DNA from 2 places in the Priestia sp. JSM ZJ58 genome. Region 2 is predicted to be linked to the other one. Evidence: predicted binding sites of a transcription regulator. Region 2 holds the regulator's gene; the other holds the start of a gene.
What was found. Region 2 encodes LexA, which represses DNA repair genes until DNA is damaged. Its sites were predicted from a motif close to CGAACATATGTTCG; they were not measured.
Positions count from the first base shown of each region.

Region 1 (11,075 bases), 830 kb from region 2:
TGCGGTGCTTTATAGACCTGTGCGCAGATTTTTAAAACCTATGTGGAACGTCTCGGTATTAAAAGAAGGGAAAACGTATGTATATATTGTGGTAGGCTTTTTAATTGTAGCCGCGGTGCAGTACGTGATGCTTTCATTTTTAAACGTAGAAAGCGCAGATCAGCAGCAAAAAGATTTAAATCAAGGCAGTTTTAATCAAACGCTGCTTTCAAGCTGGATATTTTTTATAAGTGTAGCAGTTATCACGCCTATTAAAGAAGAGCTGCTTTATAGAGGTGTTTTATGTGGTTTCTTAACCAAACGCCATCACGTGCTTGTGGGCATTTTCGTTTCCGCTCTTGTATTCGGTCTTTTACATATTGGCTTTCCGATTACAGCTACCGTCATGGGACTTGTTTTCGCCATTATTTATTATCGAACAAAATCTATTTTCCCATCTATGATTTTACATATGCTGTGGAATGGATTAGTGAGTATAACCGTGTTCTTTTAAAAGAGGGTAAAACAAAGTAGTTTCGTTGAGGGAAAATCCGAACAATTCATCGTTCGGATTTTTTTATTGATAGGATGAATCTAAGTTTCATGCATGTAGCTTCCTTCTAGCTGTTGATTGGATGGATTTCGTTATGTCTCAATTTCTTTTTATTTCGATAAAGACGCCGAATGCTTTACGCGAATTTTCCCAACTATTAATAATCCAAGAGGGTAAAATAGTCCAAATAACAGACTGTATGGAATCCACGTATCTCTGTCCCACGTTTGTTCATAGGGAATGCTTGGATACACGATAAGTGAAAATGTAACGGCAATAATGCCTAGCGGAAGAGTTAAAATTCGGTAGTTTTTTAATTCAAGAATTTGAGCGAGTCCGGAAACGGTCGCATAATAGTAGAGAGACGTTTTGAAATAAAGAGATAAAAACCACATAATGGCCATGATTACTTCAATATTTTTCAGAAAATCGGCAACTTCGATACGCCTTGCAAGCTCATAGCTTGGATATAAAGCGATACGTGTATACGTATTTCCAAGTACAAGAATGCCAAGTAATAAAATAATAATCATAATGCCTCCGCCGATTAAGCTTCCTGTAAAAAAAGCGCGGTTCCGCTGATCAGGTTCCCCTACGTGAGCAGGGAAAACGGTCAGCAATACAATAAAAGTGAGAGACGTAATACTTGTAAAGACCAGAATAGATCTAATAATAGGCTTAACGCCTACCTCTAACAAAGGCTGTAAATTCTCATAATGAATTTGAGGGAAGATCGAAAAAACTAAGATTAAAAACGGAATAACAAACCAAGGAAAGAGAATTTCAGCACAGCGGGCAATCGTTTCAATGCCAAGACGAACGCCGACAATCACAATTCCCATAAACAAAATATGAACAGCAAGCATAGGCGTTTGAATAATAATGCGAGTTGTTAGAAATGAGCCCACGTAAAACAAAACTTGACTGCAAAAAAGAAGAGTAGAAGCGACAAATAAAAGAGAGACAAACTTTCCTAGCCACTTGCCTAAAATGGCTTCGTTTAGTTCTACAAGGGTTTTATTCGGATAAAGGCTAGAAAGTTTGATATACATCCATACAAGAAAAACGCCTACACCTACGCCTAAAATGGCTGGAATCCATGCCTCTTGTTTAGAATCAGCCGTTAAGCTTCCAGGTACGACTAAAATAGTGTCGCCTAAACTATAAAAAATCACGAGTATTCGAAACTGTGCTGCGGATAATTTTATCTGACTATGCACGTTGTTCACTTCCTTTTACTTCAACAGACTGAACAAAAAATCACTAAAAGGTTTTAATAAAAAAGCAATGCCGTCTCCAGGGTTAGGGATTTCCACACCGCCATATTTTAAACTAACAATTAAAATACTTACTGTGAACAAACTCCAAAAAATTCGCTTTTCTCTTTGACTGTTCACTTTTTTTAAATAAGGTATTTCTACTAAACAAACAGCTGCACAAAGTAAAAAAATCCCTAAAAATATAAGCATGTATCAACCTCAATTAGTAACCCTTCAAAAATAATGAAGGGATGTTAAAGACGCCTGTGTTTCAAAAATAGTATCACCCAAAATGGCTTCATTTATGAAAAGTAAGACTAAAGGCAGTGCAAAACCGTGTTATAATGACCAAGTTGAGCGTTATAATAGAGAAAAAACAGCATGATTACAAACAAGTAGATACATAACAAGGTAAGGGTGGGAGAGAGATAGATGGCAGACGAATTCAAAAAAATGCTAGATGACAAAGAAAAGGTACAGCTTATGATCGCCGCCGTTGTCATGCTCGGAGGCCTGGTCGTTTTGTTAAAAAGCGTTGCAACGGGTCAGGCAATGGGCCAAAAATGGCTAGAAAGTAAAGGGAATGTAGACACAGATCTGTATGTTGAAACGGTAAAAAGCTACATACACCTGTATCAAATTGTGGGTGGCGTGATGTTTGGAGGAGGCCTTCTCACGTTACTTCGTGCTAAGCTAAAGAAATAAAGCGGCAGCAAAATAAAAGATCATAGTCCAAAAGAAGTGTCATATCTTTTTAATAACTTAAAAAATAGTGAAAAGGAGTTATGTATGAATAATGAAGAAAATACACCGGCTTATCATCTGTTTATGATGATAGGAGCGCTTGCTATGCTGATTTTTGGTGTTGTCGGTTTCTTTATTCAGTATCCTGCTACGTTAAGTTTTGTGATGTGCATTGGCGGAAGCATCATATTTTTGCTGCATTTAGTTGAATATATGAAACCTAAAAATGAACTATAGCATCTTCAAACGAGGAAATCTAGAAGCAAAGGAAGATGAGAAATGCAGAAACATCGTACGTACGAAACGCTAGTTGATCTTTATCAAAAAAGCGCAAAAATTCATTATGAAATCGATTATCGAGATAAACAATCTGTAAAAAAAGGAAACCGAGCTGCAGAAGATATGAAAAAAATTGCGCAGCTCATTCATTTATACTATCCAGGCATGCTCTTTGAATTTTCAACACTGCTGACGAATCCTACTTATCGAATTGACCTATGGGCTGCACATCATATTTTAGAAATTATGAGCTATTCACCAATGCTTGAGGACAACGCGCTTTCCGTCATTGAACGCTACGCCGACGAAAATGATTTTACGGCTTTAGGGAATCGCATGTGGTTAGGTCAGTGGAGAGAAAAACAGCGCTAAAACCCATATAGGCAAACAAGAATAACTAAAAGGAAGATAGATATATGAGTTTACGTACATTAAAGAATGGTATAGGCGTCACCATTCGAGAAGCAGAATCAAAAGACGCAGAGAAAATGATTGCTTTTTACAATCGAGTGGGAGGAGAAAGTGATTTTCTTTCATTTGGAGAAGGGGAGTTTCTTAGACCAGTTTCAGAGTATGAAGTGTTTTTAGCTTCTGTAAAACAAGAGCAAAACTCTCTTATAGTCGTGACTGAAAAAGAAGAAGAAATCATTAGTATTGCATCCATCACCTCGTCTCAAAACCCGCGTAATAAGCATGTGGGTACCCTTGGTATCGTGGTAGAGAATGCTTATAGCGGGCTAGGGCTAGGAAGACAGCTAATGATTGAGCTGATTGAATGGGCACGTATGAATAAACAAACAAAAAAAATCGAACTTGTAACGCGAGAAGATAATCAAAGAGCTATTTCTTTATACAAACAGCTAGGGTTTCAAACAGAAGGATTAAAAGAAAAAGACACCTATATAAATGGCGTCTACTATAATACAATGCTTATGGGTCTTCACTTATAAAAAGAGGCTGAGACAAAAGTATGTTAAGTGAATGCAAATCCGAACGATGAATCGTTCGGATTTTTCCATTGTGGTGATGAACGTAGGCTTCATATAATGGATGTAGTTATATCTCAATCTCTTTTGATTTATTGTTTTTTAGCATCAGCAAATGTACTCATCGCCTCGTTCATGAATTTCGCTAATCCTTTTCCGTAGCGATCGATGTTGGCTGTAAACCGCTCATCTTGTACATACATCTCTCCAAGACCTTTAAAGGCTTCTAACGAATACGTTCCAAAGTTCTTATTTAAAAATTGATACCATTGGTCAATGGCTTTTTGAGCTTCTGTAGAGGATGGTGACAGATCACGCAGAGAAGCTAAGTGAGTGTAGATACTTTCCCATTCGTTTGACATGCGCTGCTGTTCTTCATGTGAAAAGCTTTGTACTTTTTCATTCGCTTCATCTACGCGCTGATTTCCCCAGCGCTTCCGGGCTTCTTCTTCGTATGGGTTATGCGAAAAATCCAGCCCTTTAAACCGCTCTTTTTCGTTCATTTCAATCGCTCCTTTTTCATATTGAATCGTTTTATTAATGGTTGCAATCATTTGATCGAGCCGACTGCGTTTTTCAATCAGCATGTTTTTTTGCAGTATCAACGCTTCTGTGCGATTAAATGTTGGGTCTGTTATAATCTCCTGAATTTGTTTTAAAGGGAAGCCAAGTTCTTTAAAAAATAATATTTGCTGAAGCATATCAAGATTAGCCGGTGAATAAAGCCGGTAGCCGGATTCACTGACAGCATCAGGTTTTAATAGCCCGATTTCATCATAGTGATGCAGCGTGCGGACGCTGATTCCTACTAAGTCAGCCACTTCTTTTACTTTTCTGTTCATTCTTTCATCTCCCTTCTGAAATCTACTATAAAATATAACGCAGCGTAAGGGTCAACACTAAAAAAGAAATAATTGACTTTTAGTTTATATGCATTTATAGTTAATTAGCATTAACTATTTATAACATGAAATAAATAAGCAAGCCTGGAGGAATAGATGTGACAAAAAGCAATCAGTATCTTGGGGAGATTCGTTCATCGCTTCAAGTGCTATTTGAAAAAATGCAGCCCGAAATGATGGAGAGCCTTAATGAGCATGAGATGACTCCTACGCAATTATTTGTTCTTTCTTATTTAAAGAAAGTAGGGAGCAGTAAGGTTTCTCAAATTGCAGAGCTAATGGATGTAAAACCGAGCGCCGTGACTCTTTTAGTGGATCGTCTTGAACAGCACAATTTTGTTGTAAGAGAACACAATAAAGAAGACAGAAGAGTTGTTGACATTACCTTAACGGAGTTTGGGCATCGCAAACTTGAAGACGTGCTAAATGGTCGAAAAGCCATTATGGACCGCTACCTTTTGCATCTAACAGAAGAAGAGCTTTCCATGATGGCTTCTATTACGAAAAAGCTTGCAACATCAGCTGCTTCTTATAAAGATAAGCAGCAGTAACAAAAAAGAGGAGAGACACACGATGGAAAATCAAAAAAATTCAAAGCGCACGCTTTTATTAATTGGGTTAATTATTGCGATGTTCTTTTCTGCACTTGATGGAACCATTGTCGGAACAGCTATGCCAAGAATCGTAGGAGATCTTGGTGGTTTAAGCATGATGACATGGCTGACAACAGCCTATTTATTAACGTCAACAACGGTTGTTCCGATTGCAGGAAAGCTCGCTGATTTAGTAGGACGCAGAGTAATTTATGTTACAGGACTTATTATTTTTATGGTGGCTTCTGCTTTATGCGGGATGGCAAATAACATGACAGAGCTTATTTTATTCCGTGCATTACAAGGAATTGGCGGCGGCGTTATGATGCCGATGGCAATGATTGTAATCGGCGATTTATTTACAGGAAAAGCACGAGCAAAGTTTCAAGGAGTATTCGGAGGAATTTACGGTCTTGCTTCTGTCATCGGTCCGCAAATTGGCGGATGGATTGTTGATTCACTGAACTGGAAATGGGTGTTTTACATTAACTTGCCGGTAGGGATACTCGCTACCGTTTTTATTGCGCTCGGACTTCAAGGAAAAAAACATACAGGACCTGTTAAATTCGATGTAGCTGGTATGTTCACAATGGTTATCGGAGTAGTAAGCTTGCTTCTTGCCCTGAGTTTTGGAGGAAAAGACTACGACTGGAACTCTTGGCAGATTATTAGTTTGTTTGCACTTGCTATTGCTGGGATTATAAGCTTTATTATTGTGGAAACGAAAGCTAAAGAACCAATTCTTCCGATGTATTTATTTAAGAACCGAACGTTTACGCTTTTAAACATCATAGGCTTTTTTATGAGCATTGGCATGTTCGGAGCTATTACATTTGTTCCGTTCTTTATGCAAGGAATCGTTGGAGTAAGCGCCTCAGAATCAGGTACCATTATGACACCGATGATGATTTCAATGATTGTAACAAGTATTATTGGAGGACAGCTTGTTTATAAAGTTGGAATCAAACCTCAAATCGTTACGGGTATGCTCATTATGGCAGGAGGGTTCTTCTTGTTAACAACATTAGACCTTCATACTAGCAAGCTTGTTGCCACTTCTTATATGGCCATAATCGGTTTAGGAATGGGGCTTGTGATGCCAATTTTAACGCTTGCTCTTCAAGAAAGCTTTTCAAAAGAAGAGCTCGGTGTTGTTACATCATCAAGTCAATTTTTCCGTTCAATTGGAGGAACGTTCGGTATTACCATTTTAGGAGCGATAATGAACGCCAAATCAGGTACGCTTCTTACTGACAAACTCGTTCCATATTTAAACTCATTGCCTGCTCAAGCAAGCGCTTTTGCCGACGGGTTCAAAAAAGCGATTGATACGAATCCTGAAAGTGTGCTGCAGATGCTGTTTAGTCCTGAGGCGCTAAAGAGTATTCCAGCTGCGCTTTCAGACAGCATTGTGCCTATTTTGAAGACCTCGCTAATGAGCGCATTGCACAGCGTCTTTTTCATGGGCTTAGCTTTTATTATTTTAGGAGCGGTATGCACATTGTTCTTAAGACAGATCAAGCTTTCAAATAAAAAAGCCGAAGAAAAACCAGAAGAAGGCATTGCTGAAGTAGAGCCATCACATTAAAAAAAGCGCACAAATTTGTGCGCTTTTTTTCTATATTAACTAGTTGTTTCATTAGGCTTGCGAAGAAAAGGGGATTGTTTAGACGTGTCATACGAAATTTGATCAAGCAAATACGATAAATATAAGTTCAGTTCAAACCGATCTTCCGTCACAAAATCTGTAAGCGCTTGCTTATTATCTTTCCACATAGTAATTCCTCCTTAATTTTACATACTAATGAATGGATTTAATATCAGAAAGCAAAAGGGAAACAACGGCTTCATTTTCGTCTTTTACGGATAGAATTTGCTGATGGAGATTTAAATTGTGCACGCGGCCTTTGCACGTTTGCAACGTTCCATCTTTATAGTAAGAAACAGTTATCGTCCCACTTTTCGTTAATTCTCGTAAAAACATTCAAGAAGCCTCCTTAAAAAAGATTACCTGATTAAAAGCCAGTCCTTTCATTTGAGATGAGCAAAAGGGAACGGTATGTACTGCAGGCTTCCCTTTATATTCTTCAATGTGTATGAATAGATCGAATAAAAGGTTGCTAGCTCACCTATAAACTGTCCTAAATTTCAGAATATACTGTCTTTTACGTATAGTGTTTTTTAAAAGGATTAATGTTACATTTATTATGTAACATTCTGATGAGAAAGAAAACCTTTTCTACAAAACTTCTCTAAAAATTACAAAATATTCATATTCGTGTGAAGGATGTAGAATGAGCAGATATGGAAGTAACTGCATTTACAAAAAGACGTAACGACAGCTTCAATTATTAATGATCTTAATACTATCTATCAATTATATGTATTTTACTAATTTATTCTTCTCCGATAAAATGCAGGTAGACGAATTTGATAAGAATTTTCTAATGATTTATATAATTAAATTTGATATAATCTATAGGAATAATAATGTATGAAGGGAAACATCATTGATTAATTAGACACAGGTATTACATGTTGTTGAAGATGATTCGTAAAAGCATACATATTTAAATTATATATTTTTGTGAGGTGGACAGTGTTGCAACTTAAGGTAGTAAACAGCCCTTTTAATCAAGAACAAGCAGATTTGCTTAATCGCCTTCTGCCGACATTAACAGAAGCACAAAAAATGTGGTTGAGTGGTTATTTAACAGCATCTCAATCTACGTCTGCCGAAGGAACGCCAGACGTTTCTACAGCAGCGCCTGCTCAAGCGGAGCAGACGATTTCAAAAGACGTAACGATTCTTTACGGATCACAGACAGGAAATGCTCAAGGTCTTGCTGAAAATACAGGCAAAACGCTTGAAGCAAAAGGTTTTAATGTAACTGTATCTTCTATGAATGATTTCAAACCAAATACTTTAAAGAAACTTGAAAATTTATTAATTGTTGTAAGTACACATGGAGAAGGAGAGCCGCCTGATAACGCGCTATCTTTCCACGAATTTCTTCACGGCCGTCGAGCGCCAAAGCTTGAAAATTTCCGTTTTTCTGTCTTGTCGCTTGGAGACAGCTCATACGAATTTTTCTGTCAAACAGGGAAAGAATTTGATGTGCGCTTAGCAGAACTTGGCGGTGAAAGACTGTATCCGCGCGTTGACTGTGATTTAGATTTTGAAGAGCCCGCAAATAAATGGCTTAAAGGTGTTATTGACGGATTAAGCGAAGCGAAAGGACACAGCGCTTCGGCAGCTGTTCCGGCGGAAGCTCCTGCAGGAACTTCGCCGTACTCAAGAACAAATCCTTTTAAAGCAGAAGTGCTTGAGAACTTAAACTTGAACGGCCGCGGATCAAATAAAGAAACGCGACACTTAGAACTATCTCTAGAAGGTTCAGGTTTGACGTATGAACCAGGAGACAGTTTAGGTATTTATCCTGAAAATGATCCTGAGCTTGTTGATCTTCTTCTTAACGAATTCAAGTGGGATGCAAGTGAAAGTGTAACGGTTAATAAAGAAGGAGAAACGCGTCCTCTTAGAGAAGCGCTAACCTCTAATTTTGAAATTACCGTGTTAACAAAACCGCTTTTAAAGCAAGCAGCTGAGCTTACTGGAAATGATAAATTAAAAGCGCTTGTAGAAAATCGCGAGGAATTAAAAGCATACACACAAGGCCGTGATGTAATTGACTTAGTTCGTGACTTCGGCCCATGGAACGTATCAGCACAAGAGTTTGTAGCTATTTTACGCAAAATGCCAGCGCGCCTTTATTCAATTGCAAGCAGCTTGTCAGCAAATCCTGACGAAGTTCATCTAACAATTGGAGCAGTACGTTACGAAGCGCATGGACGCGAGCGTAAAGGTGTTTGTTCAGTCCTATGTTCAGAACGTTTGCAGCCAGGTGATACGATTCCTGTATACCTTCAAAGCAATAAAAACTTTAAGCTTCCTCAAAACCAAGAAACGCCGATTATTATGGTGGGACCTGGTACAGGTGTGGCTCCGTTCCGCTCATTTATGCAAGAGCGTGAAGAAACAGGAGCAAAAGGTAAGTCATGGATGTTCTTTGGAGATCAGCACTTTGTAACAGACTTCCTTTACCAAACAGAGTGGCAAAAGTGGTTAAAAGACGGCGTGCTAACGAAAATGGACGTGGCGTTTTCACGCGATACTGAAGAAAAAGTATACGTACAAAACCGTATGCTTGAACATAGTAAAGAATTATTCCAGTGGTTAGAAGAAGGCGCATTTTTTTATGTGTGCGGAGATAAAACAAATATGGCACGCGACGTGCACAACACGCTAGTTGAAATTGTTGAAACAGAAGGCAAGATGAGCCGCGAAGAGGCGGAAGCTTACCTTGCTGAAATGAAGAAACAAAAACGTTATCAGCGTGATGTATACTGAGGATTGAAAGGAGATTTTCAACATGGTAAACAAAATTTTAAAAGCGCCCGAAGGTCCTCCAAGTGACGTTGAGCGCATAAAAGATGAAAGTAATTATTTACGCGGTACATTAGGAGAAACAATGCTAGACCGCATCAGCTCAGGTATTTCTGAAGACGATAATCGTTTGATGAAGTTCCACGGAAGCTACTTACAAGATGATCGAGATCTTCGTAATGAACGTCAAAAACAAAAGCTAGAGCCAGCTTACCAATTCATGCTTCGCGTTCGTACGCCAGGCGGTGTTTCAACACCAGAACAGTGGCTAGTGATGGATGATTTAGCACAAAAATACGGAAATGGAACGTTAAAGCTGACAACTCGTCAGGCGTTCCAAATGCACGGAATTTTAAAGTGGAACATGAAGAAAACGATTCAAGAAATTCATGCTTCTTTATTAGACACAATTGCAGCTTGCGGAGATGTAAACCGTAACGTAATGTGCAATCCGAATCCATATCAGTCAGAAGTGCACGCTGAAGTATTCGAATGGTCAAAAAAATTAAGTGATTATTTATTGCCTCGTACAAGAGCGTACCACGAACTTTGGCTAGATGAAGAGAAAGTAATTAGCACACCGGAAGTGGAAGAAGAAGTGGAACCAATGTATGGTCCGCTCTATTTGCCAAGAAAGTTCAAAATTGGCGTAGCTGTGCCACCTTCTAACGATATTGACGTGTATTCACAAGACCTTGGCTTTATTGCCATTTTAGAAGACGAAAAACTTGTTGGATTTAACGTAGCAATCGGCGGCGGTATGGGTATGACGCACGGGGATAAAGCAACTTACCCTCAGCTTGCAAAAGTGATTGGCTTCTGCCGACCTGACCAAATTCTAGAAGTAGCGGAAAAAATCATTACGATTCAACGTGATTACGGAAACCGCTCTGTGCGTAAAAACGCGCGTTTTAAATACACGGTTGATCGTCTTGGATTAGAAACGGTAAAAGAAGAGCTTGAAAACCGTCTGGGCTGGAGCTTAGACGAAGCAAAATCTTATCACTTTGATCATAACGGAGACCGCTACGGCTGGGAAAAAGGTGTGAAAGGAAAATGGCACTTTACTCTTTTTGTTCAAGGTGGACGTATTGCTGACTTTGAAGACTATAAGCTTATGACGGGTCTTCGTGAAATTGCAAAAGTTCATAGCGGTGATTTCCGTTTAACGGCCAATCAAAATTTAATTATCGCGAACGTATCCACTCAAAAGAAAAAGCAAATTAGTGACTTGATTGAACAGTATGGATTAACAGACGGCAAGCATTATTCGGCTCTTCGCCGCAGCTCATTAGCTTGCGTATCGCTTCCGACTTGCGGGCTTGCGATGGCA
Region 1 is NZ_JBISEM010000001.1:1,635,378-1,646,452, forward strand. It holds gene ACH6EI_RS08735 (CPBP family intramembrane glutamic endopeptidase) at 1-493, shown strand, start outside; gene ACH6EI_RS08740 (GerAB/ArcD/ProY family transporter) at 643-1,752, opposite strand; gene ACH6EI_RS08745 (hypothetical protein) at 1,768-2,001, opposite strand; gene ACH6EI_RS08750 (hypothetical protein) at 2,224-2,496, shown strand; gene ACH6EI_RS08755 (hypothetical protein) at 2,581-2,772, shown strand; gene ACH6EI_RS08760 (hypothetical protein) at 2,815-3,186, shown strand; gene ACH6EI_RS08765 (GNAT family N-acetyltransferase) at 3,231-3,764, shown strand; gene ACH6EI_RS08770 (MerR family transcriptional regulator) at 3,893-4,642, opposite strand; gene ACH6EI_RS08775 (MarR family winged helix-turn-helix transcriptional regulator) at 4,801-5,253, shown strand; gene ACH6EI_RS08780 (MDR family MFS transporter) at 5,276-6,883, shown strand; gene ACH6EI_RS08785 (hypothetical protein) at 6,919-7,071, opposite strand; gene ACH6EI_RS08790 (YolD-like family protein) at 7,097-7,279, opposite strand; gene ACH6EI_RS08795 (assimilatory sulfite reductase (NADPH) flavoprotein subunit) at 7,898-9,706, shown strand; gene cysI (assimilatory sulfite reductase (NADPH) hemoprotein subunit) at 9,729-11,075, shown strand, end outside.
Region 1: ACH6EI_RS08790 (YolD-like family protein) is a predicted target of LexA. The motif match lies at 7,402-7,415, and genes of this name have one in related genera.

Region 2 (11,075 bases):
ATAACAGAAAATCCCAGCAGGAAAAAAGCTGTGTGAATAAAAGCTTTGCGCTGATGTGACCTAGCGCCTTCCTTTAGCTCGCTGACTGATACTCCCGTTATGTACGATAAAAAAGCTGGATACAAAGGCAAACAGCAGGGTGAAATAAACGATAAAAAGCCTGCGCCAAATGCCAAAAATAAATTTAAATCTCCCACATTTCCCACTTCCCTTTTTTGTTCTTTTTGTTCTTTTTCGTTACCATTTTGTAACCAAATTGTCTTATCTCACTTCTTTCAAATAGTACCATTATCTTGTATAATTAGGTAAACGACTTGTTAGAAGGGATACATAGCATTGGCCAAAAAAGATATTCTATTAGCGATTGAAAAGAAACGAGAAGAACTCATCCGCATAGTCCGAGTAAGTGGATTAAACTCTCCACCTGCTATTAAACATAGTCAAGAATTAGATCATTTATTAAACGTTTACAATGAATTCCCTGCTCAAACAACAGAAACAACCTCTTCATGAAGGTTGTTTCTTTTTTTCACCTTCACTCTATCAATTCTTTATAAATCTCTTTTACTCCTGTTTCTTTATTGAAATTTTCCTCTTTTTCACTGTGCTGAAGCTGATACATATTATAGTACAAACCGCCTTTATCTAGCAGTTCAGCATGCGTTCCTTTTTCGACGATTTTCCCTTTATGCAATACTAAAATACAATCGGCGTGTTGAATAGTTGATAAACGATGGGCAATCGCAATCGTTGTGCGGCCTTTTCCCATATCTCTTAACACTTCTTGAATCGCTTCTTCCGTTTCTGTATCGATATGGGCTGTTGCTTCATCAAGAATAAGGATTTTAGGGTTTCGAATCACCGTTCTTGCAAATGCTAAGAGCTGACGCTGACCGCTTGATAAAGTTGAACCTCTTTCCACTAGCACTTCATTATACTTATTAGGAAGAGCTTCGATAAATGCGTGAGCTTGCACAAATTTCGCCGCTGCTTTTACTTGCTCATCAGAAAAATGGTCTTCATGCAGCGTAATATTTCGCTTTACGGTATCGGCAAATAAAAAGGCATCTTGCAGCACCAGCCCTACCTGATCTCGAAGCTGTTTATTTGAAAAGGACGACAGTGGTTTATTATCGATCAAAATGTCTCCTTTTTGCTGCTCATAAAAACGCATTAATAAATTAATGATGGAGCTTTTCCCGCTTCCAGTATGGCCTACTAAAGCCACTGTTTCTCCTTCGTTTACCGTAAATGATATATCAGAAAGCACATCTCGAACACCGTCATAGGAAAACGTGACGTTTTTGAATTCTACCGTTCCTTTTTGTACCCCCTGCTTTTGTTCTCCTGTCATCACTGGATTTTTTTCTTCCTCATCCATCAAATCAAATACCCGGGAGGCTGATACCATCGCTTGCTGATACATAGAAAGACGCTGCATCATTTCATTAACGGGCTCAAAAAAACGATCCAAATAGTTGATAAACGCGTAAAGAACACCAATTTTAACAGGACTGTCAGCTACGGAAATGCCAAAATAACTGAGCACAAGAATAACGGCTAAAATATAAAGAATTTCGACAGCAGGCCTCAATAGCAAACCATCTAACTTAATATTGCGCATGCCCGCTTTGTAGTGCTCATCATTAATTTCTTCAAATTCCGAGCGAAGCCGCTTTTCTTGACGAAATAATTGAATAATGGACATGCCTTGCAAAGACTCATGAAGCTTGGCATTTAACTGACTTAGCTTTTCTCGGAGCTGTCCGTAGTAAATAGCGCTGTAATGCTGATAAAGCTTCATAAGTCCCCAAATAAACGGGAGAAGAACTAAACAGTAAAAAGCCAGCTTCACATCTAGCATAAACATCGCTATAAAAATACCAATCAAAAATACCCCATTTTGAATAAAAACCGCGATGACTTCTACAAACATTTCTTTCATAGCTTCCGTGTCATTTGTAATTCGAGAAACAAGGCTTCCCGTTGGCGTGTTGTCAAAAAAGCGAAGCGCCAGACGATGAACATGAGAAAAAACGTCAATTCGAATCTGCTGAATAATTTGAAGCGCAATATTCTGAAACTGCAGAAGCTGAAAGTATTGAACGACAATTTTTAAAAGCTGTAAAAGCAAATAACTGCTTGCAAGCCACACCAGAGGCTGAAGAGGCAAATACTTAGGAGTTAAATAATCGTCAATGAAAATTTTAATCAAAATGGGCCCTAATAAATCAGCAGCCGTAGCAATTAATAATAGAGTGAACGCTAAAAAAAATGATTTTTTATGCGGAATTGTATAGTGAAACAGACGTTTATGTACCGAAGAATGCTCAATTTTCATTTTTCGTCTCTCCTTCTTCTACCGCACGTTCAAGCTGCTGTCTATCGTACATATCCTGATACCAGCCGCTCACGCTAAGCAGTTCCTCATGAGTTCCTCGCTGAATAATTTTCCCTTTATCAAGGACAAGAATCAGGTCTGCATGAGTAACCGAGCTCAGCCGATGCGCTGTAATAATCGTTGTTCGATTTTGACGTTTTTGCCTCAACGCTTGTAAAATACCCGCTTCCGTTTTTCCATCTACCGCTGATAGCGAGTCATCTAAAATTAAAAGCTCAGGATCTAATAGAAGAGCTCTTGCAATCGAGATACGCTGTTTTTGTCCACCAGATAACGAAACGCCTTTTTCACCTACTATTGTTTGATAGCCATCTGTAAAATCGAGGATGTCTTTATGTACATTTGCAACTTTAGCCGCTTCTTGAATTTCTTGATTGCTTGCGTCTTCTTTTCCGAACGCGATATTAGCAGCGACTGTTGTTGAAAACAAAAAGTGATCTTGAGGAACATATCCAATGCTTTTGTACAGTGAATCAAAAGCATAATCTTTAATGTCTTTTCCTCCCCATAAAACAGCTCCGTCGCTTACATCAAATTCACGAAGCAACAGCTTTAAAAGCGTGGTTTTCCCAGCACCCGTCTTTCCGACAATCCCTAACGTTTGACCGCGAGAAAGTGTAAAGTAAATTTCGTTTAACGTGTATTCGTCTTCTTTACCATACGAAAACCTATGAATAACAGCTTCAATATTTCCTGTTGGCAGTTCAACACTAGGATGCGCTGCTTCTTCAATCGAATTTTCTTCTTTTAATAAAGAAAATACCCTGTCATATGATGCTCTTCCTCGTTCCACAATGTTAAATAGCCAGCCAAACGCGAGCATCGGCCAAATAAGAAGGCCCAAATAAGTTGTAAAGGTAACAAGCTGTCCCAGTGTTAACTCTTCACTAATCACCATCTTGCTGCCAAAAATAAGAGCAAGTAAAAAAGAAAGTGCTACAATAATCGAAATGGTCGGATCAAACAATGCATCTACTCGTGCTACCTTCATGTTCTTTTGAACAACATCTGCAGACTTCATACGAAATTCTTCGACATCAGCTGCTTCTTCCCCAAACGTCTTAATGACTTTAATTCCGCTAATGCTTTCTTGAACCTTATCATTTAAAGTAGAAAATGCTGCTTGTGCGTGATGAAACCGCGCATGAAGCAATGTACCATAGTAACTTGTTAAAACGGCCATAAGCGGCATAGGAATAAGGCAAATAAGCGTTAATTTCCAGCTGATTGTTAGGGCCATTGTGCATAGAACAAGCCCTCCTGTGACAATGGAATCCACGAGCGTCAAAACGCCCGAACCTGCAGTTTGTTGAATAGCTTGAATATCATTCGTTGCATGGGCCATCATATCCCCAATTCGCCGCCGCTGATAAAAGGCCTGATTCATCCTGGTAAAATGAGTGTAGAGGGTATTTCTCAGCTGCTTGGCTAGTTTAACAGATGAACCAAATATCATAATACGCCATATGTATCTTGTGAAATAGGCCACAACAGCAGCTCCTAGCAAAATGCCAACCATCTGCATTAAGCGCTTTCCATTCAGCGTCCCTTCTTTAATGCCATCTACCGTTAAACCAATAATTTTAGGCGGGAGAAGTTCTAATGCTGCCACAATAATGAGCAGCGCTATCCCCGTTATGTAAGACTTTTTTTCCTGTTTGAAAAACCACCATAACTCTCGAAAAATTTTCATCGTATCCCCCTAGCCCCACAACCATTTTCTTATCTCTATCATAAAACAAAAGACACCCTTCTGAATAGAGAGTGTCTGTCCAATTAACCATTATTTAATTTGGCCGTTCATTGCTTTCATCATTTGGTTAATTTTTTTCTGCGATGGTTTCATGCCCATTTGCATCATCATCATTTTTAACATTTGTTCATTAATTGGTGGATTTTTCTTCAGATAGCTCATCATATACTTACGAGCAATGAAAAATCCTAGCGCTATCCCAACAATTAATGCTAGAACACCAACTAGAATATACATTCCCATGGTATTACTTCCTCCTTCATGTTGTCTAACTTACAGTGTACTAGACCATACGCTATTATACAATATTTCCGTTCCAATTTCCTTAAATAATTACACAAATTTTCTTGTTTTCACAGGCCTCAGCCAGCCGTATTCATCCGTTCCATAATTCACTGCTAAAAAACAAGGATCTAGCTTGCGTAATACTTCAAAAAAAGCTGTCTCAGCATCAACATTGCCATCTCCTTCAATTGTTATACAGCGATTCGTTAATTTTATAGATGCTCGACTTTTTTTATGAGGATATTCCAGCACAAACGTCTCTTGATGAGTAAAAAAATGAGGATAATGAGAAAACGCCTGAAGTAATTCTCGTTGAATAAATGAATTGGGCAGTTGGCGAGTAATGTAATGAACTTGTTTTTGTAAATGCGTTTCCTGCAAGTGACGTTTCATTTTATATTCAATCAGCAGCTGATAAATGAGCTTTTCTCTTCGAAAATAGGATGATGCAACTTCTTCCTCCATTAAATATACTTCATACGTTCTCACGATTCATCCTCCCTTTCGGCTCGTTCTTTTTTGTACCATTATACCGAATGGTGTACGCAATGCTTGTCTATCGATGAAAAAATTTCTTTGTTTTTTTGTCGAAAAAAAAGAGCAGACCATAGGAGTCTGCTCTTTCTTGTGAAAAAGAATTATGCATTAAGCAAGCTTTTCACTTTTGCTACTACATTTTCAACTGTAAAACCAAATTCTTTCATGATTGTTTCACCAGGAGCAGATGCACCGAAGTGATTAATACCAAGAACTTGTCCCTCGTCTCCAACATAGCGTTCCCAGCCAAGTGTAGAAGCCATTTCAATACCTAAACGTTTTTTCACTGATTTAGGGATAACACTTTCTTTGTACTCAGCAGATTGCTCTTCGAAACGATCCCATGCAGGCATACTTACTACAGATACATCAATGCCTTCTGCAGCTAATGCTTTTTGTGCTTCTACTGCTAGGCTTACTTCAGAGCCTGTTGCAAGTATTAATGCATCCGCTTGGTCTTTACCAGCTTTAGATACAACGTACGCGCCTTTAGACACGCCTTCGTATGCATTTTCTTTTGTACCTTCAAGCGTTGGCAAGTTTTGACGAGTCAATACAAGCGCCGTTGGGCGGTCAGTTGATTCTAATGCTAAGCGCCATGCAGCAGCTGTTTCATTTGCATCTGCAGGACGAACCACTGAAAGACCTGGCATTGCACGAAGTGATGGCAATTGTTCAATTGGCTCATGTGTTGGGCCGTCTTCTCCAACTGCGATACTGTCATGTGTGAATACATATGTTACAGGAAGCTTCATTAAAGCTGCTAAGCGAATTGCTGGGCGAAGATAATCAGAGAATACAAAGAATGTTCCTCCGAATACTTTTACACCGCCGTGTAGAGCCATACCGTTTAATGCAGCTCCCATTGCAAATTCACGTACACCGAACCAAATATTACGTCCGCTGTAATCAGCTGCAGTGAAGTCTTCTGAACCTTTAATCATTGTTTTATTTGACCCAGCTAAGTCAGCTGAACCGCCGAAGAATTGAGGTACAGCTTGTGCTACTGCGTTTAATACTTCTCCAGAAGAAGCACGGCTAGCTAAGCTTGAACCCGTTTCGTATGCTGGAAGCGTTTCTTCCCAGCCTTCCGGTAACTTTCCTTCTACTGCTAGTTCAAATTGACGACCTAGTTCAGGATATTTTTCTTTATACTGTGCAAATACATCGTTCCATTCGTTTTCTTTCTTTTGGCCATCTTCAGCAATTGTAGCTTTGAAGTGAGCATACACTTCTTCTGGCACATAGAAATCTTCTTCAAATGTCCATGCATAAGCTTCTTTTGTTAATTTTGTTTCATCGGAACCTAATGGAGAACCGTGCACGCCAGAAGTACCCGCGTGGTTTGGAGAACCAAATCCGATTGTTGTTTTTACTTCAATTAGCGTTGGGCGTGTTAAATCGCCTTTTGCTTCTTCAATTGCGTTTGCAATCGCTGTCAAGTCATTGCCGTCTTCAACGCGAATTACTTGCCATCCGTAAGCCTTGAAACGATCTTCTACGTTCTCAGAGAACGAGCGATCTAAATCTCCGTCTAAAGAAATATCATTTGAATCGTATAAAACAACTAAGCGTCCTAATTTTAAGTGTGCCGCTAATGAAGCTGCTTCAGCAGATACACCTTCCATTAAGTCTCCGTCACCACAAATACCATACGTAAAGTGGTCTACAATTTCTAAACCTTCTTTGTTGTATGTTTCAGCTAAATGACGTTCTGCCATTGCTTTACCAACAGCCATTGCAATACCTTGTCCTAGTGGACCAGTTGTTGCATCAACACCTGCTGTATGACCGAACTCTGGATGACCTGGTGTTTTGCTTCCCCATTGACGGAAGTTTTTAAGGTCTTCAATTGATAAGTCATATCCAGCTAAATGAAGCAAGCTGTATAATAGTGCCGATCCGTGTCCTGCTGATAATACAAAGCGGTCACGGTTGAACCAGTTTGGATTCTTTGGATTGATGTTCATAAATTTTGTCCACAATGTATATGCCATTGGAGCAGCTCCCATTGGCATACCTGGGTGACCTGAATTTGCTTTCTCAATCGCATCGATTGATAAAGTACGAATTGTTGCAATCGAAAGATCTTCAATACGTTGTGTCATACTCTTCATTCCTTTCAAAACTATGTACATATGTTATCATACTAATGATTTGCTTATTTGTACAATACTTGAACCAAAAAAATTTCCACTTTTACAGTTTTTGTGTGCCTTATTAAAAATATACAAAAAACTAGAGGGAACTCTCCCTCTAGTTTTACTAGAACGTCTTAGTGAAGACGCTTCTTTTTGCTCTCTTTTAACTTCTTAGGCGTAACATCTTTACCTTCCTCGTCCACAACTTTAATCGTATGAAGGTGGTTTGTCATAGATTGTCGGAAAACTTTTAAATATTCCTGACGTAGCTCTTGCTGTTCTTTCGCTTCAGATTCTGTCAGACCTTCAGCCTTTGCCTTTTTTGAAAGAGCATTAATACGAGCAAGTTTATCTTTTGATAGCATATAAAACCTATCTCCTTATAATCAATAATTAAAATTACCGAACCGTTCCGGCAACATGTAGTCATCTTACTAAATCTCTTTCGTTTTATCAAGAGATTGAGCACTCTCTTGATACTCTTGATAGCGACGATGTACCGTTGCTTTTGAAATATTATAACCAAAACCTTTTAGCGTAACTGAAATTTCAGCAAAGGTTAAGCCGTTATGACGAAGGCGGACAATTTCTTCAATCGGCGCTTCTTTTTTTTCTCTTCCTGAGTTAACTCCTTGATTTTTTAAATTTTGCTGCGGACGATAACCGTTTTCTACGGCTCTTTTCATTCCTCTTTTAATTTTAGCGTTATGTAATTTCCGCTGATGCTCTTCCACTAAGCTAATAATATCTAACACCATCGAATCAGATTCTGAAAGCTGAAGCTGACCTTGATGACTAATCGTATAGATCGTAGCATTTTCTTTATGAAAAGCATGAAGAAGCGCAATTCGGGCATTTCCTCTGCCTAATCGCGTTTCGTCTTGAATGAGCAGCACAGATATTTTTTCTTCTTTCATTGTATGAAGAACATCCAATATACCCTCTCTGTCTACGTCATATCCGCTTGCTTTTTCCATTACGACTTTTTTTACGTTTAGATGGTGAAGATCAGCAAGCTTTTTTAATTCTTCTTGCTGGCGCTGTAAAGATGTTTCTTGGGTTTTTTTATCCGTACTTACACGGCAATAAATAATGGCGTCCACTTTTATCACGACCTTTTCGGCTTCTAACAATATTCAGGAACGGCCGTTACACACTACTGTTCAATTGCCACTTGATTATGTAACTCTTTTTTTAAAACAGGAATATATAATTTATCTCCAGGAGATAAAGACTGGGCAGTGTCTGAGTTTAGATCATTGACGTCTTCAACCCATTTGACAAATTCATTGGTGGTCAAATGATGGTGATTATGATACTTGTTGGACAAGTCCCAAAGCGTATCTCCTTTTGTAATAGTAACCGTTGAATATTTGTCTAAATCTACTTTATCCGCTCCTAAAACCAGCGTCAATACATATGTAAGTGCAGCGATAACTGCAAAAAAAATAGCGTAATGTTTCATAGAATGTAAGAATTGGTGCATATTATGATCCCCCTATCAGAATATATGTTCTTATTTTATTGAGAACATTTGTTTCTGTCAATGGAATTCTTCGAACTTATGTTTGTATATTGACACATCACGTGGTATAATTCACCTAAAGAATAGCTAAAATCGAGGTGAAAAATATGAAGCTATCAAAACGTCAACAAGACATACTAGATTTTATTAAGCACGAAGTAAAATTAAAAGGTTATCCGCCTTCTGTTCGTGAGATTGGGGAAGCGGTGGGATTAGCCTCTAGCTCCACTGTACACGGGCATTTAGCTCGTTTAGAAAGTAAAGGGTTAATTCGCAGAGATCCAACAAAACCAAGAGCAATCGAAGTTCTTCAACTAGACGAAGTAAACATCCCTAAAAGCAATGTCATTAATGTTCCTGTTATCGGTAAAGTAACAGCGGGTCTTCCTATAACAGCCGTTGAAAATGTGGAAGAATATTTCCCTCTTCCAGATAAATTCGTTTCTCCAGATGATCATGTATTTATGCTTGAAATTATGGGAGAAAGTATGATTGAAGCAGGTATTCTAGATGGCGATATGGTAATCGTACGTCAGCAGCAAACTGCTAATAACGGAGATATTGTGGTCGCTATGACCGAGGACAACGAAGCAACGGTAAAACGTTTCTTTAAAGAAGAAAATTTCGTTCGTTTACAGCCTGAAAATTCAACGATGGCGCCTATTATTCTTCGCCACGTAACGATTTTAGGAAAAGTCACTGGTGTATATCGCACGATTCACTAATCACACACTGTATGTAAAACCAACTAATCATGATGTTAGTTGGTTTTTTACGTTTGTTTTCTAAAAAAATTGGCATATTATAAATGATACGTCGAATCATTACAGGCAGGTAGAGCGGTTTTTATAAAGCCTGTTTTACCTTTTACTTTCTGTCTGCATTTTTTCGACTCTCAAAAAAAATACAACCGACTATAAGAAGGATGTAGTTTATGACCAATACACCAAGGAAAACAGAACCATTTCAAACTATTATGCCTACCAAAGCAATGAACATGTTTCTTTTTCCTTTTTCCTTTGATCGAAAAAATAAAGAGCAGCTTGTTCATGCACTAGAAGCAAATATGTTTGAGTTTTTTTCCATTCAAAACAAACATGTAGAAAAAGAATACTACGGAGAACAGTATTACGTATCTCATGATAGCTTGGATCAATATTTTCTTCCTTACATTGAATGTATTCTATTTCCTGATTCGTGCGAAAAAGAAGGCTTGCTTCGATTTTCAAAAAAAATAGACCATACCGTTACGCTACAAACTTCCTCCACCACCGTGTCTAGCAACGTGCTGTCTGTGGATGTTTTTTTATGTCCTTTTGAAATTGGCGTCATGACCATTCGCACTGAGATGAGTCATAATCATTACACCTATGATGACATTTTAGAATTCATGAATCATTTTCGTGTATTAGAACCGAAGCTTGCTGAAGAGCATGGATCCACCATTACCTATGAACATCATCGCTATAGCAAAGTACAGGATTATATTTTTTCACAGCTCGCGCCATTTTTGAACGAACACATCAAAAAAGAAGCGACGCGTGAACAGCACGTCGGGAGTCTTCCTTATTTTATCGATGAACGGATGTTTGTATTAAGTTATGTAACGGTAAATCAAGAGCAAGAGATTAACTCCACAACTTTATTTCGTACTGGGCAGCTAAATAGCTATACGCCTGACGGGAAACCGTTTATCTCTGCACACAACCATGAGTATATTAAAACGTATAATACCAAACACGTGTATTCCAGATGGGCTCCTGAAACCTATTACGTTATAACAGACCATGTGTTTTCGTGTATTTCTAAATCGACAGACTCTAAAACGGATCAGCTTTTGATGAATCATCTATTTGGCCAACATTACTATAATTTATTTTTGCATTTTTTCTATAAAATCGTGTTGCTAAAACTATCCTATGAGTATTCTCAGCTCACGTTTCATAAAAATTCAGAGGGCATCGAGCGACTAATTCGCTCTATTACTGTATTTTCAGGTAAATATTTATTTTTAGAAATTAGCTCTCGCACGGAAGGTCAAGAGTTTTCTGAGCTCTTTAAAAAAATCTTCCACATCAATTCTCTTTATCAAGAAGTCAAAGAAACCCTTGGTACTTTGTATCAAAATCAAGAGAAAATCGCGGCCAAGCGTCACAATTACTTATTATTAATTTTAACGATTTATACCGTTCTTTCCGGTATTTACGGAATGAATTTAGTTATTAGCAAGCTAAAGGGAAACATCAATTGGGATAGTATGAAGCAGTTTTCTATCTTTGAATATATCGCTTTAATAGTAGCTTTATCAGGAATTCTGATCAGCATTAGTCTCGGAGTGAGTTCCCTATGGAATTTATTAAAAGATCGATTTAAAACATAAAAGCTGTTCGCATCAGAAAATACATTATAAAAAAGAAGAGATTGAGACATAAC
Region 2 is NZ_JBISEM010000001.1:803,788-814,862, reverse strand. It holds gene ACH6EI_RS04135 (cytochrome c biogenesis CcdA family protein) at 1-197, opposite strand, end outside; gene ACH6EI_RS04130 (aspartyl-phosphate phosphatase Spo0E family protein) at 337-513, shown strand; gene ACH6EI_RS04125 (ABC transporter ATP-binding protein) at 536-2,341, opposite strand; gene ACH6EI_RS04120 (ABC transporter transmembrane domain-containing protein) at 2,331-4,094, opposite strand; gene ACH6EI_RS04115 (YneF family protein) at 4,185-4,397, opposite strand; gene sirA (sporulation inhibitor of replication protein SirA) at 4,488-4,928, opposite strand; gene tkt (transketolase) at 5,078-7,084, opposite strand; gene ACH6EI_RS04100 (DUF896 domain-containing protein) at 7,252-7,482, opposite strand; gene ACH6EI_RS04095 (YneB family resolvase-like protein) at 7,552-8,220, opposite strand; gene yneA (cell division suppressor protein YneA) at 8,274-8,603, opposite strand; gene lexA (transcriptional repressor LexA) at 8,750-9,367, shown strand; gene ACH6EI_RS04080 (magnesium transporter CorA family protein) at 9,577-11,022, shown strand.